DNA from 4 places in the Paenibacillus sp. FSL F4-0122 genome. Region 4 is predicted to be linked to each of the others. Evidence: riboswitches for the same ligand, from Rfam matches in the RefSeq annotation. Region 4 holds a riboswitch; each other region holds the start of a gene.
The links. Region 4 has a riboswitch for cyclic di-GMP ahead of MHH49_RS06665 (transglutaminase-like domain-containing protein). Riboswitches for the same ligand answer to the same signal wherever they lie in the genome.
Positions count from the first base shown of each region.

Region 1: it holds a riboswitch for cyclic di-GMP, as region 4 does, so the genes downstream of both, MHH49_RS08020 (anti-repressor SinI family protein) here and MHH49_RS06665 (transglutaminase-like domain-containing protein) in region 4, are expected to answer to the same signal.
Region 2: it holds a riboswitch for cyclic di-GMP, as region 4 does, so the genes downstream of both, MHH49_RS10705 (NPCBM/NEW2 domain-containing protein) here and MHH49_RS06665 (transglutaminase-like domain-containing protein) in region 4, are expected to answer to the same signal.
Region 3: it holds a riboswitch for cyclic di-GMP, as region 4 does, so the genes downstream of both, MHH49_RS20265 (thiamine pyrophosphate-binding protein) here and MHH49_RS06665 (transglutaminase-like domain-containing protein) in region 4, are expected to answer to the same signal.

Region 1 covers NZ_JBBODI010000001.1:1,888,078-1,893,078, forward strand. Annotated here, with positions in the region: gene sipW (signal peptidase I SipW) at 1-71, shown strand, start outside; gene MHH49_RS08010 (TasA family protein) at 162-770, shown strand; gene MHH49_RS08015 (helix-turn-helix domain-containing protein) at 940-1,269, shown strand; gene MHH49_RS08020 (anti-repressor SinI family protein) at 1,377-1,532, opposite strand; cyclic di-GMP riboswitch class I at 1,560-1,644, opposite strand; gene MHH49_RS08025 (2-oxoglutarate dehydrogenase E1 component) at 2,115-4,982, shown strand.
Region 2 covers NZ_JBBODI010000001.1:2,496,838-2,501,838, forward strand. Annotated here, with positions in the region: gene MHH49_RS10685 (leucine-rich repeat domain-containing protein) at 1-70, opposite strand, end outside; gene MHH49_RS10690 (Crp/Fnr family transcriptional regulator) at 206-889, shown strand; gene MHH49_RS10695 (EAL domain-containing protein) at 945-1,928, shown strand; gene MHH49_RS10700 (hypothetical protein) at 2,045-2,611, shown strand; cyclic di-GMP riboswitch class I at 2,769-2,855, shown strand; gene MHH49_RS10705 (NPCBM/NEW2 domain-containing protein) at 3,114-5,001, shown strand, end outside.
Region 3 covers NZ_JBBODI010000001.1:4,680,873-4,685,873, reverse strand. Annotated here, with positions in the region: gene MHH49_RS20275 (helix-turn-helix transcriptional regulator) at 27-983, shown strand; gene MHH49_RS20270 (methyl-accepting chemotaxis protein) at 1,105-2,355, shown strand; cyclic di-GMP riboswitch class I at 2,530-2,626, shown strand; gene MHH49_RS20265 (thiamine pyrophosphate-binding protein) at 2,782-4,422, shown strand; gene MHH49_RS20260 (carboxymuconolactone decarboxylase family protein) at 4,433-4,801, shown strand.
Region 4 covers NZ_JBBODI010000001.1:1,574,421-1,579,421, reverse strand. Annotated here, with positions in the region: gene MHH49_RS06680 (glycosyltransferase family 2 protein) at 1-238, shown strand, start outside; gene MHH49_RS06675 (GtrA family protein) at 225-632, shown strand; gene MHH49_RS06670 (class D sortase) at 735-1,394, shown strand; cyclic di-GMP riboswitch class I at 1,514-1,596, shown strand; cyclic di-GMP riboswitch class I at 1,671-1,751, shown strand; gene MHH49_RS06665 (transglutaminase-like domain-containing protein) at 1,765-2,574, shown strand; rRNA gene MHH49_RS06660 (16S ribosomal RNA) at 2,942-4,499, shown strand; rRNA gene MHH49_RS06655 (23S ribosomal RNA) at 4,732-5,001, shown strand, end outside.

The sequences.
Region 1 (5,001 bases), 310 kb from region 4:
TAGCTGCATTAGAAAAGAAAAATGCTGCCCTACTGCCAGCCTCACCGCCCCCAACAGAAACACAGCCCTAAGTTGATTGTCCACTTCCGCTTACGAACCGGAAGATACAATATATAAATTTTATAAAAAATTCAAACACAAATTTGAGGAGGAATTTTATTATGGGTATCAAGAAAACATTGGGTCTTGGCGTAGCATCTGCAGCACTGGGTTTATCATTAATCGGCGGAGGAACCTTCGCATACTTTAGCGACACTGCGCAAAGCACAGCTACATTCGCAGCGGGCACGCTCGATCTGAACTCCGACCCTTCTGTCATCGTTAATATTCCTAACCTGAAACCAGGTGATACGGTAACTAAATCCTTCAAATTGAAAAACGATGGTTCGCTCGATATCGGATCTATTATTCTGAATACATCGACTCAAATCACGGATGCTAAAGGAGATAACTACCTGGATTTAGCCGAGTTCATTAAAGTTAAATTCCTTAGAAATAATGATAAAGGAGTACCTATCGTCTCTCCTGAAAATGTAGTTTATGAGACTACACTTGCTGCTTTAAAAAGTCAGCATCCGGATCTCGTAAAAAATACAGGTTGGGATCAACTCTTTACCGAAGCATCCGGTATTAAAGCCGGTACCAACGACAGCTTCTCCGTCCAATTCGAATTTGTGGAAAATAACCAAGATCAAAATATTTTCCAAGGCGATAGCTTAACACTGACTTGGGATTTCGTAGCTAAACAAGGTGCGAAAAAAGACTACTAAGATCAATAAAGTAATTTAATAAAATACTCGATGAGCAGCAGATCCTGAATCCGGCCACGGATAAGCAGATTGCTGCTCTTCTCTTTACAATAAACTTTGTCCGATTTATTGATATTTGCTATACTAATAACAAAAATTACGGAGGGGCGTCAGCATAGTGCCACAGAATATGGGCCAACGTATCCAGCAGCTCCGCCTAGACAAGGGTTTCTCCCTATCTGAGCTTGCGGACAGAGCAGATGTGGCTAAGTCGTATCTTAGCAACGTGGAGAGAAACATCCAATCCAATCCATCCATCCAGTTTATCGAAAAAATCGCTGACGCGCTTCAGGTATCCATTCATGCCCTACTCTATGGAGAACCCAATGATGCAGAGGAATCACATTTAGATTCGGAATGGTTCCGATTGGTGCAGGAAGCTATGGACTCAGGCATTAGCAAACGCGAATTCAAAGAATTTCTGGACTATCAGAAATGGAAGCTCGATCAAAAGGATTAATACTTCCTACTAATCTGGTACGATCCTCTCTTCTACTAAATCATATCGAAAAAGGGCACAGCGAAGAACCGCTGTGCCCTTTTTCGATATGTAACCCCTCTAATGTATTACTGCACGATCTGCACAGTTTTCTCATGAAAGAACTGGCGGATTTCATCTGCCTTAATGCCAGCCTTCTTAGCTGCTAATAATAAATGTACCCACTCTTGATCCAGATCAATAAACTGCTGTTCTCTGTTGCTACCCTGGTTGGACTTTTCCAAAAAATCTCCCCCTAAGATTTTACGTCCCCAGGCAATCCGGCTGTCATAGTATCTCTACCTTAGACCCGCGACTTTGTGCCCCTGCCTTTCGGCAAGTTTACCTTTTACTGGACCCTTTTCACGAAAGGATCTACTTAAAAAACTATAAAATTACTATCTGCAATAACATTATACAAAAAGAAAGCGGAAAAGTGTGTCGATTCCTGGTTACTTTCTATTTTAAAAACGAAAAATAAAAGATTTTTTTTCAAAGATCTTGTCCGATTATCACGATACTCGTCCGTTACATAAAATAAATTGTACTAGCAAAATAAATATTTACTGACCTAATAGTTAAAAATAAGGATAATAGAATCATTTTAATAGGCCTTTAGAATGGGTAATGAGAAGAAACACCCTTCTTTTCATTAGAACAAGCTAACCCATACCATTTTGCGAACGTATTGGACGAAAGAATGAATTGATTACAGTGGCCGAAAGTAGCACAATAAGATGAGAAATGAAACCGCAATCATCACAGCTCCAGTAAGCGTTGACACAAAATGTCACGTATGGAGTTCATCCGTTAAGGAGGATGTATTCATGGCAGCCAAAGAGCCCTATAACGAATCCATTTGGAGTAAGTATTACGGACCCAATTTAGGCTACATTCAAGAAAGATATGAACAGTTTGTGAAAGATCCCTCCACCGTAGAAAATAATTATCGCGAGCTTTTTACAAATTCGGGACCTCCTCCCCTAACTCCGGATAGCGAACCGGCTCCTCAGCCGCGCATCTCGGGAGACACCGAATGGCTTAGAAAAGCAGTAAGAGCTTCCAAGCTAATCGCCAATATTCGTATATATGGCCATATGGCCGCTGAAATTGATCCGCTGGTACGCGATCAGAATCCCATGGCAAAATATCTTGAGCTTGAAACCTATGGGCTGACCCGCGAAGACCTGATCGCACTGCCTGCCACGCTTATATGGGAAAATGCGCCGAATGATGTGCATACCGGATGGGATGCCGTGCAACGTATGCGTCAGGCATACACCAAGACCATCGCCTATGAATTCGGGCATGTGCATGAAGAAAAAGAACTGCAATGGCTAAATAGACAGGCAGAATCCACCAGCTCACCAGCACCCCTAAATAATACAGAACGCAAAGAGCTCCTGAACCGCCTGATTCAGGTAGAGCAATTTGAAACCTTCCTCCACAAGACTTTTGTAGGTCAGAAGCGTTTCAGTCTTGAAGGCAATGATGCTCTTGTGCCGATGTTAGATGAAATCGTACGTGCTGCTGCACATGACGGTGCGGAGCATATTTTGATGGGCATGGCGCATCGCGGCCGCCTCAACGTTCTTGCACATATTTTGGGCAAACCTTATGATATCATATTTTCAGAGTTTCATCATTCTCCGAACAAGGAGCTTTTCCCTTCCGAAGGCTCCACAGGCATTAACTATGGTTGGACAGGTGATGTGAAATACCATCTCGGTGCAGACCGTGCTGTCCGTGAAGGAGAAACCGTACGCACAAGAATAACACTAGCGAATAACCCAAGTCACTTGGAATTCGTCAATCCTGTTGTGGAAGGTTTCACTCGTGCCGCACAAGAAGATCGGAGCACTGCAGGACTGCCGAAGATTGATACCAGTAAAGCTATGGCGGTGCTGATGCATGGCGATGCTGCTTTTCCAGGTGAAGGCATTGTTGCAGAAACGCTTAATATCGGCAAACTTCAAGGTTATCAAAATGGTGGGACGATCCATATCATTGTTAATAACCGAATTGGTTTTACGACTGAAAGTGAAGATTCCCGTTCTACGCATTATGCGAGTGACATCGCCAAAGGGTATGAAATCCCAATAGTCCATGTCAACGCTGATGACCCAGAGGCCTGCGTAGCAGCTGTACGTTTAGCTAGCGCATACCGCCATCAATTCAAAAAAGATTTCGTAATTGATCTCATCGGCTACCGCCGTCATGGTCACAACGAAATGGATGATCCTGAAACCACACAACCTATTGTCTACGGTAAGGTTCGCAATCATCCAACCGTCTACAAGGTTTATGCAGAGAGACTGAAAAACGAAAAGGTTCTTACCGCCGAAGACGTACAAAAGATGAATGCTGAAGCAGAAAGCGTATTGCAGCGTGCGTACGATAATATGAAGGAAGGCAATCATAAGAAAAAAGAACCCAAAGCCTTCATTCCTCTACAAACAGACCGCGCAGCGGCAAACACTACAGCGGTATCTATCTCCAGCCTGCAGGAGATCAATCGTGAACTGTTGACGGTTCCTGCTGGATTCCAGGTTTATCCGAAGCTGGAGCGCATTTTACAACGTCGTAAAGATGCACTGAATGAGGGTGAAAAGGTCGACTGGGCACTGGCTGAAACATTAGCCTTCGCTACCATTCTGAAAAATGGAACGCCCATCCGACTGAGCGGTCAAGATGCCCAGCGCGGAACCTTCGCACATCGCCATCTGGTGCTGCACGACAGTAAAACAGGAGATTTATTCTCTCCGCTGCATCAGCTAAGCGATTCCCGTGCCTCCTTTGGCGTATACAACAGTCCATTGTCAGAGGCATCAGTATTAGGCTTTGAATATGGTTATAATGTGTTTGCACCGGAAACCTTCGTAATCTGGGAAGCACAGTATGGTGATTTCGCCAATGCGGGTCAGGTTATTTTTGACCAGTTCATTGCCGCTGGACGCGCCAAATGGACACAGCGCAGCAATCTCGTCATCATGCTGCCGCATGGCTACGAAGGACAGGGACCTGAGCACTCCAGCGGTAGGCTGGAACGGTTCTTGCAGCTATCCGCTGAGGAGAACTGGACGGTCGCTAACCTGACTACCGCTTCGCAATATTTCCATCTGCTGCGGCGCCAAGCAGCGTTATGCGGGCAGGAAGATGCTAGACCGCTAGTCATTATGACGCCGAAAAGTCTCATTCGGAATACGCGCAGCACTTCTGCCGGAACCGAGCTGGCTTCAGGACAATTCAAGCCTGTATTAGCTGAATCTTTGCTTGGCCAGAAACCAAGTGAAGTTAAACGGCTCGTAGTCTGCAGCGGTAAAGTCGCTATCGACATCCAAACAGAACTGGAAGCAGCACCGGATAAGGATTGGTCATGGCTGCATGTTCTTCGCCTAGAGCAGCTTTATCCGTTCCCGGAACAGGAGCTAAGCGAACATTTAAACTCCTTCAGCTCCCTTCAGGAAATTGTCTGGGTGCAAGAAGAGCCGAAAAATATGGGCGGCTGGAGCTATAGTGAGCCTCGGTTGCGCGCCATCGCACCGAAGAATGCCGGCGTAAGATATATCGGCCGTCCGGAACGTTCCAGCCCGGCCAGTGGTTATGCAGATGTTCATAGCTTCGAACAGCGTAGAATTGTAACAGAAGCCCTAAAATCAAATTCGAACGTACAAGCGGCTGTATCGTCCTCTTAAGAGGACGGTATCACAATAG
Region 2 (5,001 bases), 920 kb from region 4:
GTAGCGGATTGCTCTCAAACACGACATCTGGCGTTTCAATAAGTCCTTTTCCGTCAAAATTATATTTCATGAATGGATCTCCTTTGTAATTTGTATTGGCATCAAGCCTATGTGACAACGTTACGATAGAATATAACAGGATGATGATTTATTATCAGTATGTTGGCATACAAAACTATGGAATCTGTTAGAAAGGAATAATGAGATGGAAGCTTCTTTTTGGACTGGCACTCGCTTTTTTCAAGGTTTACCCTCGGAGAAGATCGAGGCGGTCTCAGGATTATTCACTTATAAGGCATATTCTAAGGGGACCATGGTGTTTGCAGAATCAGATCCGGGGGATTATGCCTACATTATCTATTCGGGGATTATAAGGGTGTACGCTACCACGAAAGGGAAAGAGCATACCGTAGATCTTTTTGGAAAAGGCGATTTCTTTGGCGATCTGGAAGTGATCCATCCCTCCAATATAAGAGTGCTGTCTGCGGTGGCTATGAATGATACTGTATTATTTGAGATTAAACATGAGCTTTTTAAGCAGATGCTTGCCGATTACCCGTTGATTAAGGAGCAATTGATGCTGCTGCAAATGGACCGTTTATTTTTATCGAATCGGTTATTACATGAAATGAAATTTCATGATGCGAGAGCGCGTGCGATATTTACGCTGAGAAGACTATACCAAAGATTTGGAGTAGAGGAGCAAGGCAAACAGAGGATTGATCTTCGATTGACCCATCAGCAGTTCGCGGATATGATCGGAACGTTAAGGGAGACGGCTACCCTTGTGCTTAAAGATCTGCAAGAGCAAAAGATTATTGAGATTCAACATCAGCAGATCACCGTGTTAGACGCGACATATTTACTGGAGTATACGGATTTCGATTGAGAAGAGCCGTTCCGGGATCTTTTTCAGAGAATCGATTATTAAAGGGGTTATGAATATGGCTTGTAATCATTGTGTAGTAAGAGAGCTGAATTTTCAAATCAAGCCTCATGGTGAGCTTAATCTTAGGGTTTTACCTAAGGTTATTCATCACTTGAGTAGAAGTAATACGATACATAAGGTAGAAGAAAATGTGATTACGATTAAGGAAGCTGAAGCGCGAGATCTTCTAGATTTCTGTAACGATCATATGGAGTCCGGGAAAATTGAATTTCGTATAGATGACCAAGCATGGAGACCTCTATCCGAGATGTCTACTGTAATGGATATGAAGTGGATTGATGAGGTTATCACTAAGGGTCTTGTTACTTGTTACTTCCAACCGATTGTGAACGTAAGGGAAGAGATTTTTGCATACGAGCTTTTATCGAGATTTAAAAAAGAAGATGGATCCCTTATCTATCCTAATGAGATCTTTGCGGCAGCACGGAATCGTGGGCGTTTATATGCTTTAGACCGGTTATGTAGAATGACTGCCGTAAAATATGCTGCGCCCTTAAATAAAAAAACGTTTATTAATTTTATCCCTACATCAATTTACGCTCCAGAGTTCTGCTTAAGATCAACGGTTGAATTGGCTAATCAATTAGGTGTCGATCCCTCTCTTTTTGTCTTTGAAGTTGTTGAAACGGAGAAAGTGGATGATCTCGCTCATTTGAAAGCTATTTTGACATATTACAAGGACCGGGGATTTGAATACGCTTTAGATGATGTTGGGGAAGGCTTCAGCACAATCGAGATGTTATTGGAGCTTAAACCTCATTACATGAAGTTAGATATGAAATATGTTCAAGGCGTGTCCAGTGATCCGAACAAACAGAAAATAGCTAAACAATTTTTAGAAAAGGCTTTAGAAATCCAATCTGTTCCTTTAGCAGAAGGTGTGGAGTTTAGAGAGGACTTTGAATGGCTTAAGCAGAGTGGTTATCAGTTGTTTCAGGGATATTTATTTGGAAAGCCTGATCCTATTCCCAAACAGTAATCCTAATGAGTATATATCGGTCCAGAGGATGAGATGAATTTCAGGTCAGAGTCTGAGTACAGCCAACCCCCGGGGTTGTATAATTTAGGTAATTTGAAAAGGGGGACGGGATGGATATGAAATGGCATCAATTTGTAACGCGCTGGGCGGATTCTAGGGGCTTTGATGGACGAGAAATTGATTATCAATGGCCTTCTCCCTCATTTCCGGTCATCAGTATTCGTAGTAATTTAGGGCGATACTCAGGTCAAAAGTATGGTCATGGAAGTAAACCCCGTGTAAAGACAGCTGTTGGTTTAATCGCTATTGGAGATGTAGCTGTCGGATTGATTTCCATAGGTGCGATAAGCGTGGGCGTACTTTCCTTAGGAGCAATATCACTGGGAATGTGGTTAGCGATTGGAGCAATAGCACTTAGCTGGCTTGGCTTCGCAGTGGGAGCGATTGCGATTGCAGGAGTGGCTGTAGGAGCGATCGCAATCGCGGAAAAAGCGTTGGGGGCCATCGCCATAGGGGATACGGCGTTTGGTGCGATAGCGATAGGCAGGATCGCTGGGGGTGCCATAGCTATCGGACAATGGGCATATGGTGTAATCGCAGTTGGCGAACATGGTTTCGGATTAATTCCCATCACGGGCGATGTGTGGAATTGGTTCCGGCGTTTGTTCGGATCGGGGAGTTAATTAGACCTCCAGTCCTAAAGGATCCCATTCTCTTCCGGGATAGTCGATAAATAATATCTATCACATGAGAAAAACTAATTGCAATTACCTATACTCATTTCATACCAATTAATCATGCGATCAGATCTAGGCTTATGTTACTCTTTGAATGTATTCGAAACTTCATAGGCAAACCTATGGAAATGTAGGGACGCAAAGCTATAGGGACTAAGGTTATCATAACTATTGTCAGCCAGCTGCCAAAGAGTGTGTAACGCTTTTTGTTAAAATATAAGAAAGTATAAGTTATACACCTATACTTAATATCTTATATTTCTCGCTTAAACGCTTACCGTCCTTATAAGGACGCCGAAGGCGTTTATGCTTGTTAAGGTTTAATAAAAATTAAGTCTTAATTTTTAGGCGACTTTATACGCAATCAAGCTACTCTTTTGGGGTAGTTTTTTTTGTGCCCATTTTTGGGCACTGGAGAGATTCATATGACATCTGGGGGTAAGAAGAGATGAAGAAAATGATTGCGATCGCTACATCGGCGGCCATGTTGGCCAGTTTTTCGAGTGAGGCAGGTTATGCTTTAGCAAGTGAGGCAAGCAAGGTAAATGTAACAAAAACAGTCGCGCAAAGTAAGGTCAACTTATTAAGCAACGCTTCGGTTATTCCGTTTGAGCTGTACGGCAAGGATGTTCTAAATGCCTATAATGAGGTTTTTAGAATGAATCCAGCAAATATTAAAACCATCACAAATAACGGTGGCAACTACTCAGGCTCACCTATAGCTAAGGCTATGGATGGGGATATGAGCACGCATTGGGAGACTGGCAAACCGAATAGTTCAACGTTTACGAATGAGGTTGTGTTTGTTTTCAATGAGTCCACTGAATTAAATAGAATGGTCTACGCCGCTAGGCAATCTGGTGCTAAAGGTAAAGGTTTTGCTCAAGAATTTGATATCTATGGCTCCACTACAGATGCAGGCGATTTCACACTCGTGTCTTCTGGAGAATATAAAGGCTCAACCGGTGATGTAGTGGAGATTCAGTTCGCACCTACGGCTTTTAAGAGATTTAAATTTGTCTTCAAAAAAGCCAACCAAGATTGGGCGAGTGCGGCTGAGTTTTCTTTTTATAAAGAGGATAGTGTCTCTGCTAAAATGAAAAATTTATTTACAGATGATACCTTGAGCCAAGTTAGTGCTGCCTTTAATACGACAGAGAAATTAACAGCTTTAGAGAATGAAGTGCAGGCACATCCACTGTATACGCAGTTTAAAGAAGAGATAGAGAATGCAAAGATCCTTTTGGAGAACCATCAGGTAGATGCAACGGCAGCCAAGGTTTCGAAGCTAAAAGGGTATGGTACAGCCTATGAAAATGCCTATAGCCAAGCTTATAGAATGCCAAATGCAAACGTATCAAAAGTAACGGTGAACGGTGGAAGCTACCCAGGTACGAAGCCTGAATATATGCTGGATGACCAGCCCACTACGCATTGGGAAACGAACAAAAACAATGATGCAAGCTTCACGAATGAAGTCGTGTTTGAACTAGCGCAAGCGGAAGTGCTGGACAGAGTGGCTTTTTTGGCTAGAGATAACCGCAAAGGATTCCCAGAGGCTTTTGAAATCTATGCATCAGAGACGAGTAAAGGAGAGACCTTCCAACTTGTATCTAGCGGAACCGCGATTAGTACCAATGATTTTCTGGAATTTAAATTCGAACCGACGAAGTTTAAAAGATTAAAATTTAAGTTCACAAAAGCTAATATTAACAGACCTTTTGCGGCTGAATTTAGATTTTATACAGAAGATAAAGTAAGCGAAGCTGTAAATGGTATTTTCACAGATGGAACGATGAGTGCGGTTGTGTCTGCTTATAATAACGTTGCAAAAATCAATGAATTGGAGGAAGCGACAAAAGTACATCCGCTCTATCCAATCCTTAAAGATTCATTGGAACTAGCTAAGAAGCTGGTTAATGGCGAGGTTCAAATCGAAGGTACCATCATAGAGGCGGAGCAGCGTGGAGATATGAAAAAACATGCTCAGCAAAACCTGAGAATAGGCTTCGGCACGAACAACCAGCCTACAGGACTTGCGGCAATGCCTGGCGAGACCATCAATGTTTATGTGGATGCTGCTTCGGGTGATAAGTTGCCTTCTTTGATCTTTTCTCAACAAGAGGGAGCTTGGAATAGTTGGGCTAGGGGCGTACAATTGCGTGCGGGCAAGAACACTATAACTGTACCTGAAATTGCAACGACTAGTGCTTATGCTCATGATGTAACTAAGGGCGGAACCGTTTATATCGTAAATCCCTATACAGCTGAGGAGCAAGGGAAGGCGCCACTGATCCGCTTCGAAGGTTTAGAAAAGATTCCTTTTATGACCAAGA
Region 3 (5,001 bases), 3.1 Mb from region 4:
TTATTAGGAGGAGGAATGTTCCCTTAATGAGAGCCGATCGTTTGTTATCCATCTTACTTTTGCTGCAAAATCGTGGAAAGATGACGTCCCGTGAGCTAGCCCAGACCTTAGAAGTGTCTGAACGAACTGTGTTTAGAGATATGGAAGCCTTATGTACAGCAGGAATACCGATTCTTGCCGAACGGGGACGCGAAGGGGGCTGGATGCTCACAGAAGGATACCGAACCTCGTTAACGGGTATGAAGCCCTCAGAGATTGCTACTCTGCTGCTGTCCGCAGACTCCTCGATTTTAAAAGATCTGGGTATACAAAACGACTTTTCTTCTGCCGTACTCAAGCTGGAGGCTGCTTCGCCATCTAGGACGAATAATCCAGCCAGTTACCTAAGCCAGCGCATCCATATTGATGGTGCCAGCTGGCACCCTTCCGACGAGACCTATCCGTTCCTATCTATCCTGCAGGAAGCTGTTTGGGAAGATCGTAAAGTAAAGATCACTTACCCACGGAATGACGAGACGAAGGAACGTTTTATTGAACCTCTTGGGTTAGTCGCAAAACGTGGAGTGTGGTATGTAGTGGCACGAACCGAGGGTGATATGCGGACTTTTCGCGTGTCAAGATTAATACAAGCTGAAGCAACTAATGAATCATTTGTCAGACCTGAGACTTTTGATTTAAAAAGCTACTGGGAACAGTCGACTTTAGCTTTTAAAGCAGCTCTGCCAAAATATGTAGTGAAATTAAAGGTGAATGAGTCTATTCTTAAAGAATTACAACGTGAAAGATATGTAACTATAACTTTAGTAGAACCCTCTGCTAATACTGGGTGGATGAACGTAGAGGCCGAGTTTAATACTATAGAATCTGCCTGTCGTATCGTACTCTCTTTTTCTCCTTCAGTTATTGTTTTAGCTCCTACCGAACTAGTAGGGATGGTAAAGTCTGCTATTAAAACAATTTCCACAATATATGAGGAATTTTGACATGAATTCTAAATATCTACTACTTAAAGAAGATTTATGACACTTCTCTATAGACCAATGACCTATAAATCCCCTATAATAACACCATTACATAAAATTTAATAAGGGGGACATTTTACCAATGAGCTGGATGCACAAACTTCCGTTAAAACAAAGAATTGTTGCCGGATGTTACCTCGTTGCCGCACTGTTTGCAATTCCTGTCTTAGTTACGTTAATGATTCTAGGTCAATTTCTCGTAGGAATTATACTAGTAGTTGTTCTTGCAGGTCTGACTTTACCTGTTGCTCGCTTCGTGGAGAGAACGCTTACATCATCTTTTGATGATATTGCTAATGTATCTCACAGTATTTCGAAGGGGGATTTCACTAGCAGAGCGGACGAAAATGGTTCAATGGGTGACGTAAGCCGCTCCTTTAACACAATGATTGATAAGCTCAAGAAGATTCTGACCGATGCATCGCAGATCACCCGTCAAGTAATGGATGCAAGCCGCGGAATCGAAGATAAGAACCAGAACCTGAAAATTGTTATGGCACAAGTAGCCTCTTCTTCTACCGAGCTCGCTCTTGGTGCAAATGAAATATCTACGGATATCGCTGATATGACAGAATCCATTAAAGACATTGAGACCAAAGTATCCAATTATACGAACTCCACCAAAGAAATGAACAGACGTTCAATACATACCTTAGAACTTGTTGAGCAAGGGCGCCAATCCGTAGATACACAGGCTGAAGGCATGCGTAAAAACATAGAGGCTACACAAAAAGTGGCTGATACTATTGAAGCTCTCTCACAAAATGCCCGCGGGATTACGATGATCACCAAGACCATCACAGAGATCGCTGAGCAGACCAACCTGCTGTCACTCAATGCCTCCATCGAAGCTGCTCGTGCCGGAGAGCATGGTCGGGGTTTTGCCGTTGTCGCTCAAGAGGTTCGCAAGCTTGCTGAGGAATCTACGGCTTCCACAAAAGAAGTATTCGGTTTGGTCCGCAGCATTGAGTCAGATATTAAACAAGCCATCGATAATATCGCCATCAATGAAGAGGTTGTGCAGGTTCAGAATGAAATGATCACTCAATCTGCCCATATTTTCGCACAAATTGTACAAAGCGTGCAGTACATTACCGAGCAAATCTCTTCATTCTCTGCGGAGAGTGATCTTATGCTAGAAAGTGCCTTGAAAATTTCCAGTGCAATTGAGAATATCTCAGCAATCACCGAAGAAACCGCTGCAGGCACTGAAGAGGTATCGGCGGCTATGAATGAACAGATTAATGCCCTGCAGTCTGTTGCAGAAGAAACGGAAAAAATGACCCAGGCCGTATTTAATCTGCAAAAAACCATTCATATCTTTAAATTCTAGTTCAAAACTATCAACTGCCACCTAAGCTGAGTCTTAGGTGGCAGTTTTTTTCGCGAGACAAAACTTCATCTCTTGGACAAGACTTTCGTCAAATTTCGAGTTTTTTTAGCGGATTATGTTGACAAAAATTAATGAGGAATATATTGTAAAGGAAAATTATTCTTATCAACTATAAATTAATATTGGCAAAATCCTCGAAAGAGGATGACGCAAAACCATGGATCTACAGCCTCATTTTTTCGTTTGAGGCCATGATTGCCAGGTTGCAGAGGAACCAGGACGGCTGAACTATTGTTCAGTCTTAGCGGCGCCTTATGCCACCAACCTGTGCTTACTATAGAGCACAGGTTTTTACTTTTTGAGTATATTGATCTATCGTATCTATTCGGTAGATTAATAACTAATATATATCAAAAAACTTGTGAGGTGTTTCTTTTGAAGACAGTCGCAGATTACATGGCGGAAGCACTACGTAACCTAGGAGTCACCCATTCTTTTGGGATCATTGGCAAATCGATTTGTCCAATAGTTCTAAAGATGGTCGATTACGGTATTGAATTTATTCCCGGCAGACATGAAGCAAGCTCCGGATTCGAAGCAGCAGGGTATGCGCTGAAAACGGGTAACCTAGGCGTAGCATTTGGTACTTCTGGTCCTGGTGGAACTAACCTGCTCACAGCAGCAGCTCATGCGAAAGCTAACAACCTACCTGTCCTGTTTATTACTGGCCACCAATCCATTACAGAGCTTGGAATTCCTCAATGTCAGGACTCCACCTCTTTTCTGGCTGATTTAGCTGATATGTTCAGACCTGCCACCTTGTTCAGTAAATTGGTTGAACGTGGGGATCACTTTGGTACTATTTTTAATCATGCGATTTCTGTGGCCCTGGCCAAACGGGGTCCTGTTCATCTTTGTATTCCTTTTGATGTACAAACTGAAGTATTGGAAGAATGCAATATTGTAATCCCTGAAAGAGAGTCTCTAATTAGTCAAGCTAATATCGATAGAGTCATCGATGCTATTCAAGCTGCTAAGAATCCTTTGATTATTGCGGGTAAAGGAATTAACCGCTCCGGAGCACATAAAGAGCTTGTTCAACTCGCAGAAACTTTTAATATTCCTGTAGTAACATCTCCTGGTGGAAAAGGGGCTATAGTCTGGGATCACCCACTCTATCATGGTCCTATTGGCGTTGGCGGTTCGACCCACGGGGATGATTTATTGAATAAAAGCGATCTGTTTATAGTGCTTGGATCACGTTTAAGTGATATGACCATCTGTAATCTTAAACGGGAGAATCATCCAGCAACTTTAATTCAATTTGATATTGATCCAACCTTTGTCGGAAAAATCCTATTGTCCAAAACAATACCGGTCACTGGGGACCTGCGCGATAATTTGGTGCACTGCCTAAATCATATTGACCCAAGCACAATCACCAAACGTGAGGCTTTGGCCAATGCTGATTATTCAGAAGAGCTTCCAACCCTCAAGAATCTTTCACTGGCTTCAGTAATGAGCACTTTAAGTGATTTGATCCCTTATAATAATTCAATTTTCGTTGATGATGGAAGCCATGGATTCCACGCTGCAAAATGGTACAAGGTTAAGAAACCGGGCAGCTTTGTTTTTGATGCTTATTTTGCTTGCATGGGTAATTCGATCGGCATGGCTATTGGTGCAAAAGTTGCAGCTCCTGAAGAAACTGTCCTCTGCATTACAGGTGATGGTTGTTTCATGATGCTCGGCACTGAGATTAACACCGCTGTCTGCAAAGATATCCCTGTCATCTTTATCGTGGTCAATAATAAGCAACTAGATATGGCTCTTAAGGGTATGGAGAAAACCACAGGTCGTATCGATGGAACTCTATATGAAGTACCAATGGACGCCGTGAAATTCGCTGAATCTCTAGGTGCTAAAGGCTACAAATGTGAGACTGCGGATGAATTCACAGCTGCAATTAAAGATGCGGTAGCTCTAAACCATGTTGCCGTTATTGAACTACTAACAGACCGTGATGAAGTCCCTCCGACTGCACACCGTACTTTGAACCTAAACTAGGAGGCTAACCATGAAGGAAAATATCAACAGTGGTCTCAACCACTTCACGAATCTATCAGGAGACTATGGCGCAAAAGCACTAGCTCCAATTAAAGACCACTTCCCTGACTTGGCTGAATTTATTATGGGGAATGCCTATGGCGATATTTTTCAACGTAATACTATAGCCCCTGACTGGAAGGAAATTGCAGTCATTTCATCTTTAATTTCAATGGGTCAATTCGAACAGCTGGGTGTTCATTATGTCATGGCCCTTCGTGTTGGAGTCACCGTAGAACAGCTTAAAGGTATTCTATTACACTTAGTACCCGTTATAGGGGCACCTAGAATCATCACAGCTTTTAATATCCTGCTTGCAACCATAGAAGAAATCCAATAACCCAACAGTTCGACAACAATATACAAAATTCGACTTTATTATTGCATGCACTTGAAAAATATGCCTATAATAGAGTCGGAATATCCCAATACTTGCTGTATAGTGTCGAATTTTGACTTTTATAAAACAGCTAAGTGGATATATAAAGGGCTGGATATTGCAGTCGAACTGTTTTGGACAAATTCAATCTATGGGAGAGA
Region 4 (5,001 bases):
CGTCTTGTTTCAAAAGATATTTTTCACCTCCTGGACGGTTCCGGGCTGGGCTTCCATTGTAGGCGTCAATCTGCTCTTTAACGGTATCGTTCTGATGCTGTTAGGTGTGATTGGGGAGTATATCGGACGGATTTATGACGAGTCTAAAGATAGACCGCTATACATTGTTAGTGAGACTAAAGGCTACCAGAACGAAGAACAACTGGACCGCCGGAAGGACCACAATGATGTCAGATAAGAACTTGCGTGCTGCATTCATACAGTTCCTTAAATTTAATGCCGTAGGTTTGCTCAATACGCTTATTGATTTTGTGATTTTCACATTGTTGAATTCACTAGGGATGGTATACGCATTGGCGCAGGTGATCTCCTATAGTGCAGGTACGGCGAATAGCTTTATTTTGAATAAAAAAGTAACCTTTCGTGATCGCAACCGGGGGAATAAAGAAGGCTTCGACCGCGTGCAGCTGGTCAAGTTTATCGTGCTGAATCTGGTAGTGCTCGGAATATCACTGCTGCTAATGCATCTGTTGACAGACAGACTAGGTATTCAAGTCTTGATCTCCAAGGTGCTGGTTACCTTTATCACGGTGATCATCAATTTCTTTGGAAGTCGTAAATGGGTATTTTAAACATTAATTTCAGGCAGAAGGAGTTGCTATGCTTAAAGGCAAGTAGCTGTTTCTGCTTGATTTGTATATAACCATAGAAACAATATACGGAGGTGAATAACATTGCGTAAATTCTCCTATCTACTCATACTGGCTGGGATACTTATCATGTTATATCCGACAGCTAACGAATGGTACAACGACAGGCAGCAGGAGAAGTTATTAGAAACGGCTGAACTAAGCACTGCCGATAGTACTCCCCAGCCAGATTTGAAGAGCAGGTATGCTGAAGTTACTCAGCTGTTAGCAGAGGAATCGGTTCTGGATGCTCAGGCACAGTCCCAACCCCAAGAGACAGAAAAGCCTGAACCGGAGATTGAGGTCGGTGGCAAAGTAATCGCACTAATTGAAATCGGTAAGATTGATTTGAAGCTGCCTGTATTAGAAGGGGCTACAAAAGCTAATATGAAACATGCTGCAGCCCATATGAAAGAAACGGCACCCCTTGGAGAGATCGGAAATGCTGCAATCGCGGCGCATCGGGCTAGAACTACGGGTCGTTTGTTTAACAGATTGAATGAGGTTGTTGTGGGGGATGTTATCACGGTAAAGACTAGTGATCAGGTGTTTAACTATGAGGTATACGATATTTCTGTTGTAGATCCGAGTGATGTCTCCGTTCTTGACGGGAATGACAAGGATAAGATTCTTACTCTGATTACATGTGATCCGCTAGTGAATCCAACGCATCGGCTGATTGTTCATGCTAAATTAACAAAATGAGAATAGTGAATGACAAGAAAACACAAATACCGGGAGATATTTATAAAATAATGGGTAATCTAGTAAATTAGGTCTTGTTCACAACTATAAATATGATAGTATTATACTATAAAAGCTAAACACGATAACGGCAAACCTTCCGAAAGGTAGGGACGCAAAGCTAAAGGGCCTTTTCCCGAAAGGATGGCAGCCAGCTACCGAATGAAGAGGCTTTTTTTGTTTGTTTCAAATGGATTCTATCAATTATATCTAGTAAAGCTAGAACAGATAGAGCTTATACGATAACGGCAAACCTATCGAAAGGTAGGGACGCAAAGCTAAAGGGCCTTTCCGAAAGGATGGCAGCCAGCTACCGAAAGGAGTTTTATCCGTGAAAAAGGTATATTTTATGCTGGTGGCGTTGTTCGTCCTAATGACTTCAGTTCCGGTAAGTACAGCTCAAGCTGCAAGTGCAGATGCCAGCTGGTTGATTACATCCAAAGTGGCTCAAGGTGTTATTGGTATTAACTATGATATTCCGAAAGATAAAAGAATCAAACTCATGATCACCAAAGATAACAGCAGCTATACTTATAACTTGTATGCTTCTGGACAAGCTGAGGACTTCCCTTTGCAACAAGGAAATGGGACTTATAAGGTTTCGGTTCTGGAGAACACAACCGGTAATAAATACAAAGCGTTATATTCCGAAGTAGTAGACGTAACCATGAGTGACTCGAATTCCGTATATTTGGGCTCCGTACAGAATGTGAAATGGAGTTCTTCTGATAAAGCGATTGTCAAAGCTAAACAATTAGTACAAGGCAAAACAACAGACGAAGAGAAAGTTAAAGCGATCTATAACTATGTAGTTGCGAATGTACAATATGACTACTCTCTTGCTAATAGTGTAACTACTGATTATATTCCAAGCATCGATAAGACATTGACTACTAAAAAAGGGATTTGCTATGATTACGCTTCTCTTTTTGCCGCAATGCTGCGGAGTGTAGATGTTCCTGCTAAGTTGGTAATGGGGAATACAAGCTACGTTACGCAATATCATGCCTGGAACGAAGTATTGCTTAATGGGAAGTGGGTTACCATTGATACTACAGTGGATGCAGGACTTGCAAAGAGTGATAAGAAAACCGATTTAATTAAAGCCTCAAGCAAATATACTGCGGCAAAATACTATTAAATTCGCCGCTAGAAACATAACTCTATTAAATAAACAACTAGCTTAATTATTAAGCTAGTTGTTTATTTTTATATTAGGGGTTGCTTTTCTATTAATAGTTGGGGTATTATAGGTAAGCGTTGTTAGACAGCGTACAGGCGATACAGACGAGGCTGATAAAAAGCTTCGAAAAATAAAGCTTGCATTTCTGAAAACAACATGATATATTATAAGAGTTGCTGCTGATACATTAAACGGCGTCAACGAGAACTTGATCTTTGAAAACTGAACAACGAGTGAGTAGGAAATCACGTAAGTGATATCCAAAATTAGAGAATTAATTTTCTCGTCAGATGTTTCAAAATGAGCATATCGCTCTTTTCAATACTAATTGGAGAGTTTGATCCTGGCTCAGGACGAACGCTGGCGGCGTGCCTAATACATGCAAGTCGAGCGGAGTTATTTTGAAAGCTTGCTTTCAAAATAACTTAGCGGCGGACGGGTGAGTAACACGTAGGCAACCTGCCCTTCAGACTGGGATAACTACCGGAAACGGTAGCTAATACCGGATAATTTCTTTTTTCTCCTGAGAGAAGAATGAAAGACGGAGCAATCTGTCACTGAGGGATGGGCCTGCGGCGCATTAGCTAGTTGGTGGGGTAACGGCCCACCAAGGCGACGATGCGTAGCCGACCTGAGAGGGTGAACGGCCACACTGGGACTGAGACACGGCCCAGACTCCTACGGGAGGCAGCAGTAGGGAATCTTCCGCAATGGGCGAAAGCCTGACGGAGCAACGCCGCGTGAGTGATGAAGGTTTTCGGATCGTAAAGCTCTGTTGCCAGGGAAGAACGTCCGGTAGAGTAACTGCTACCGGAGTGACGGTACCTGAGAAGAAAGCCCCGGCTAACTACGTGCCAGCAGCCGCGGTAATACGTAGGGGGCAAGCGTTGTCCGGAATTATTGGGCGTAAAGCGCGCGCAGGCGGCTATTTAAGTCTGGTGTTTAAACCTTGGGCTCAACCTGAGGTCGCACTGGAAACTGGGTGGCTTGAGTACAGAAGAGGAAAGTGGAATTCCACGTGTAGCGGTGAAATGCGTAGATATGTGGAGGAACACCAGTGGCGAAGGCGACTTTCTGGGCTGTAACTGACGCTGAGGCGCGAAAGCGTGGGGAGCAAACAGGATTAGATACCCTGGTAGTCCACGCCGTAAACGATGAGTGCTAGGTGTTAGGGGTTTCGATACCCTTGGTGCCGAAGTTAACACAGTAAGCACTCCGCCTGGGGAGTACGGTCGCAAGACTGAAACTCAAAGGAATTGACGGGGACCCGCACAAGCAGTGGAGTATGTGGTTTAATTCGAAGCAACGCGAAGAACCTTACCAGGTCTTGACATCCCTCTGAATCTGCTAGAGATAGCAGCGGCCTTCGGGACAGAGGAGACAGGTGGTGCATGGTTGTCGTCAGCTCGTGTCGTGAGATGTTGGGTTAAGTCCCGCAACGAGCGCAACCCTTAACTTTAGTTGCCAGCAGGTAATGCTGGGCACTCTAGAGTGACTGCCGGTGACAAACCGGAGGAAGGTGGGGATGACGTCAAATCATCATGCCCCTTATGACCTGGGCTACACACGTACTACAATGGCCGGTACAACGGGAAGCGAAGCCGCGAGGTGGAGCCAATCCCATCAAAGCCGGTCTCAGTTCGGATTGCAGGCTGCAACTCGCCTGCATGAAGTCGGAATTGCTAGTAATCGCGGATCAGCATGCCGCGGTGAATACGTTCCCGGGTCTTGTACACACCGCCCGTCACACCACGAGAGTTTACAACACCCGAAGTCGGTGGGGTAACCCGCAAGGGAGCCAGCCGCCGAAGGTGGGGTAGATGATTGGGGTGAAGTCGTAACAAGGTAGCCGTATCGGAAGGTGCGGCTGGATCACCTCCTTTCTATGGAGAATCGTTCTCTGCAATGAGGACATTCAAATCGGAAGCTAAGCTTCCAAAACTCAGGTTTAGGCCTGTTACTCACTCGTTGCTCAGTTTTGAGAGTTTAAGCTCTCAAGTAAGACTTGATCCTTGAAAACTGGATACCGAAACGAATTTGCGTTTTAGAACATCTTTTAGCAACTTGTGCAAACAAGTAAATGTTATTAGTGAGATTTTTCTTCGGAAGAATCAAGGTTAAGCTAATAAGAGCACACGGAGGATGCCTAGGCGCCAGGAGCCGACGAAGGACGTGGCGAACAACGAAACTGCCTCGGGGAGCTGTAAGCAAGCTTTGATCCGGGGGTGTCCGAATGGGGAAACCCAGCTGTGGTAATTCGCAGTTACTCATACCTGAATACATAGGGTGTGTAGAGGCAGACCAGGGGAACTGAAACATCTAAGTACCCTGAGGAAGAGAAAACAATAGTGATTCCGTCAGTAGCGGCGAGCGAACGCGGAACAG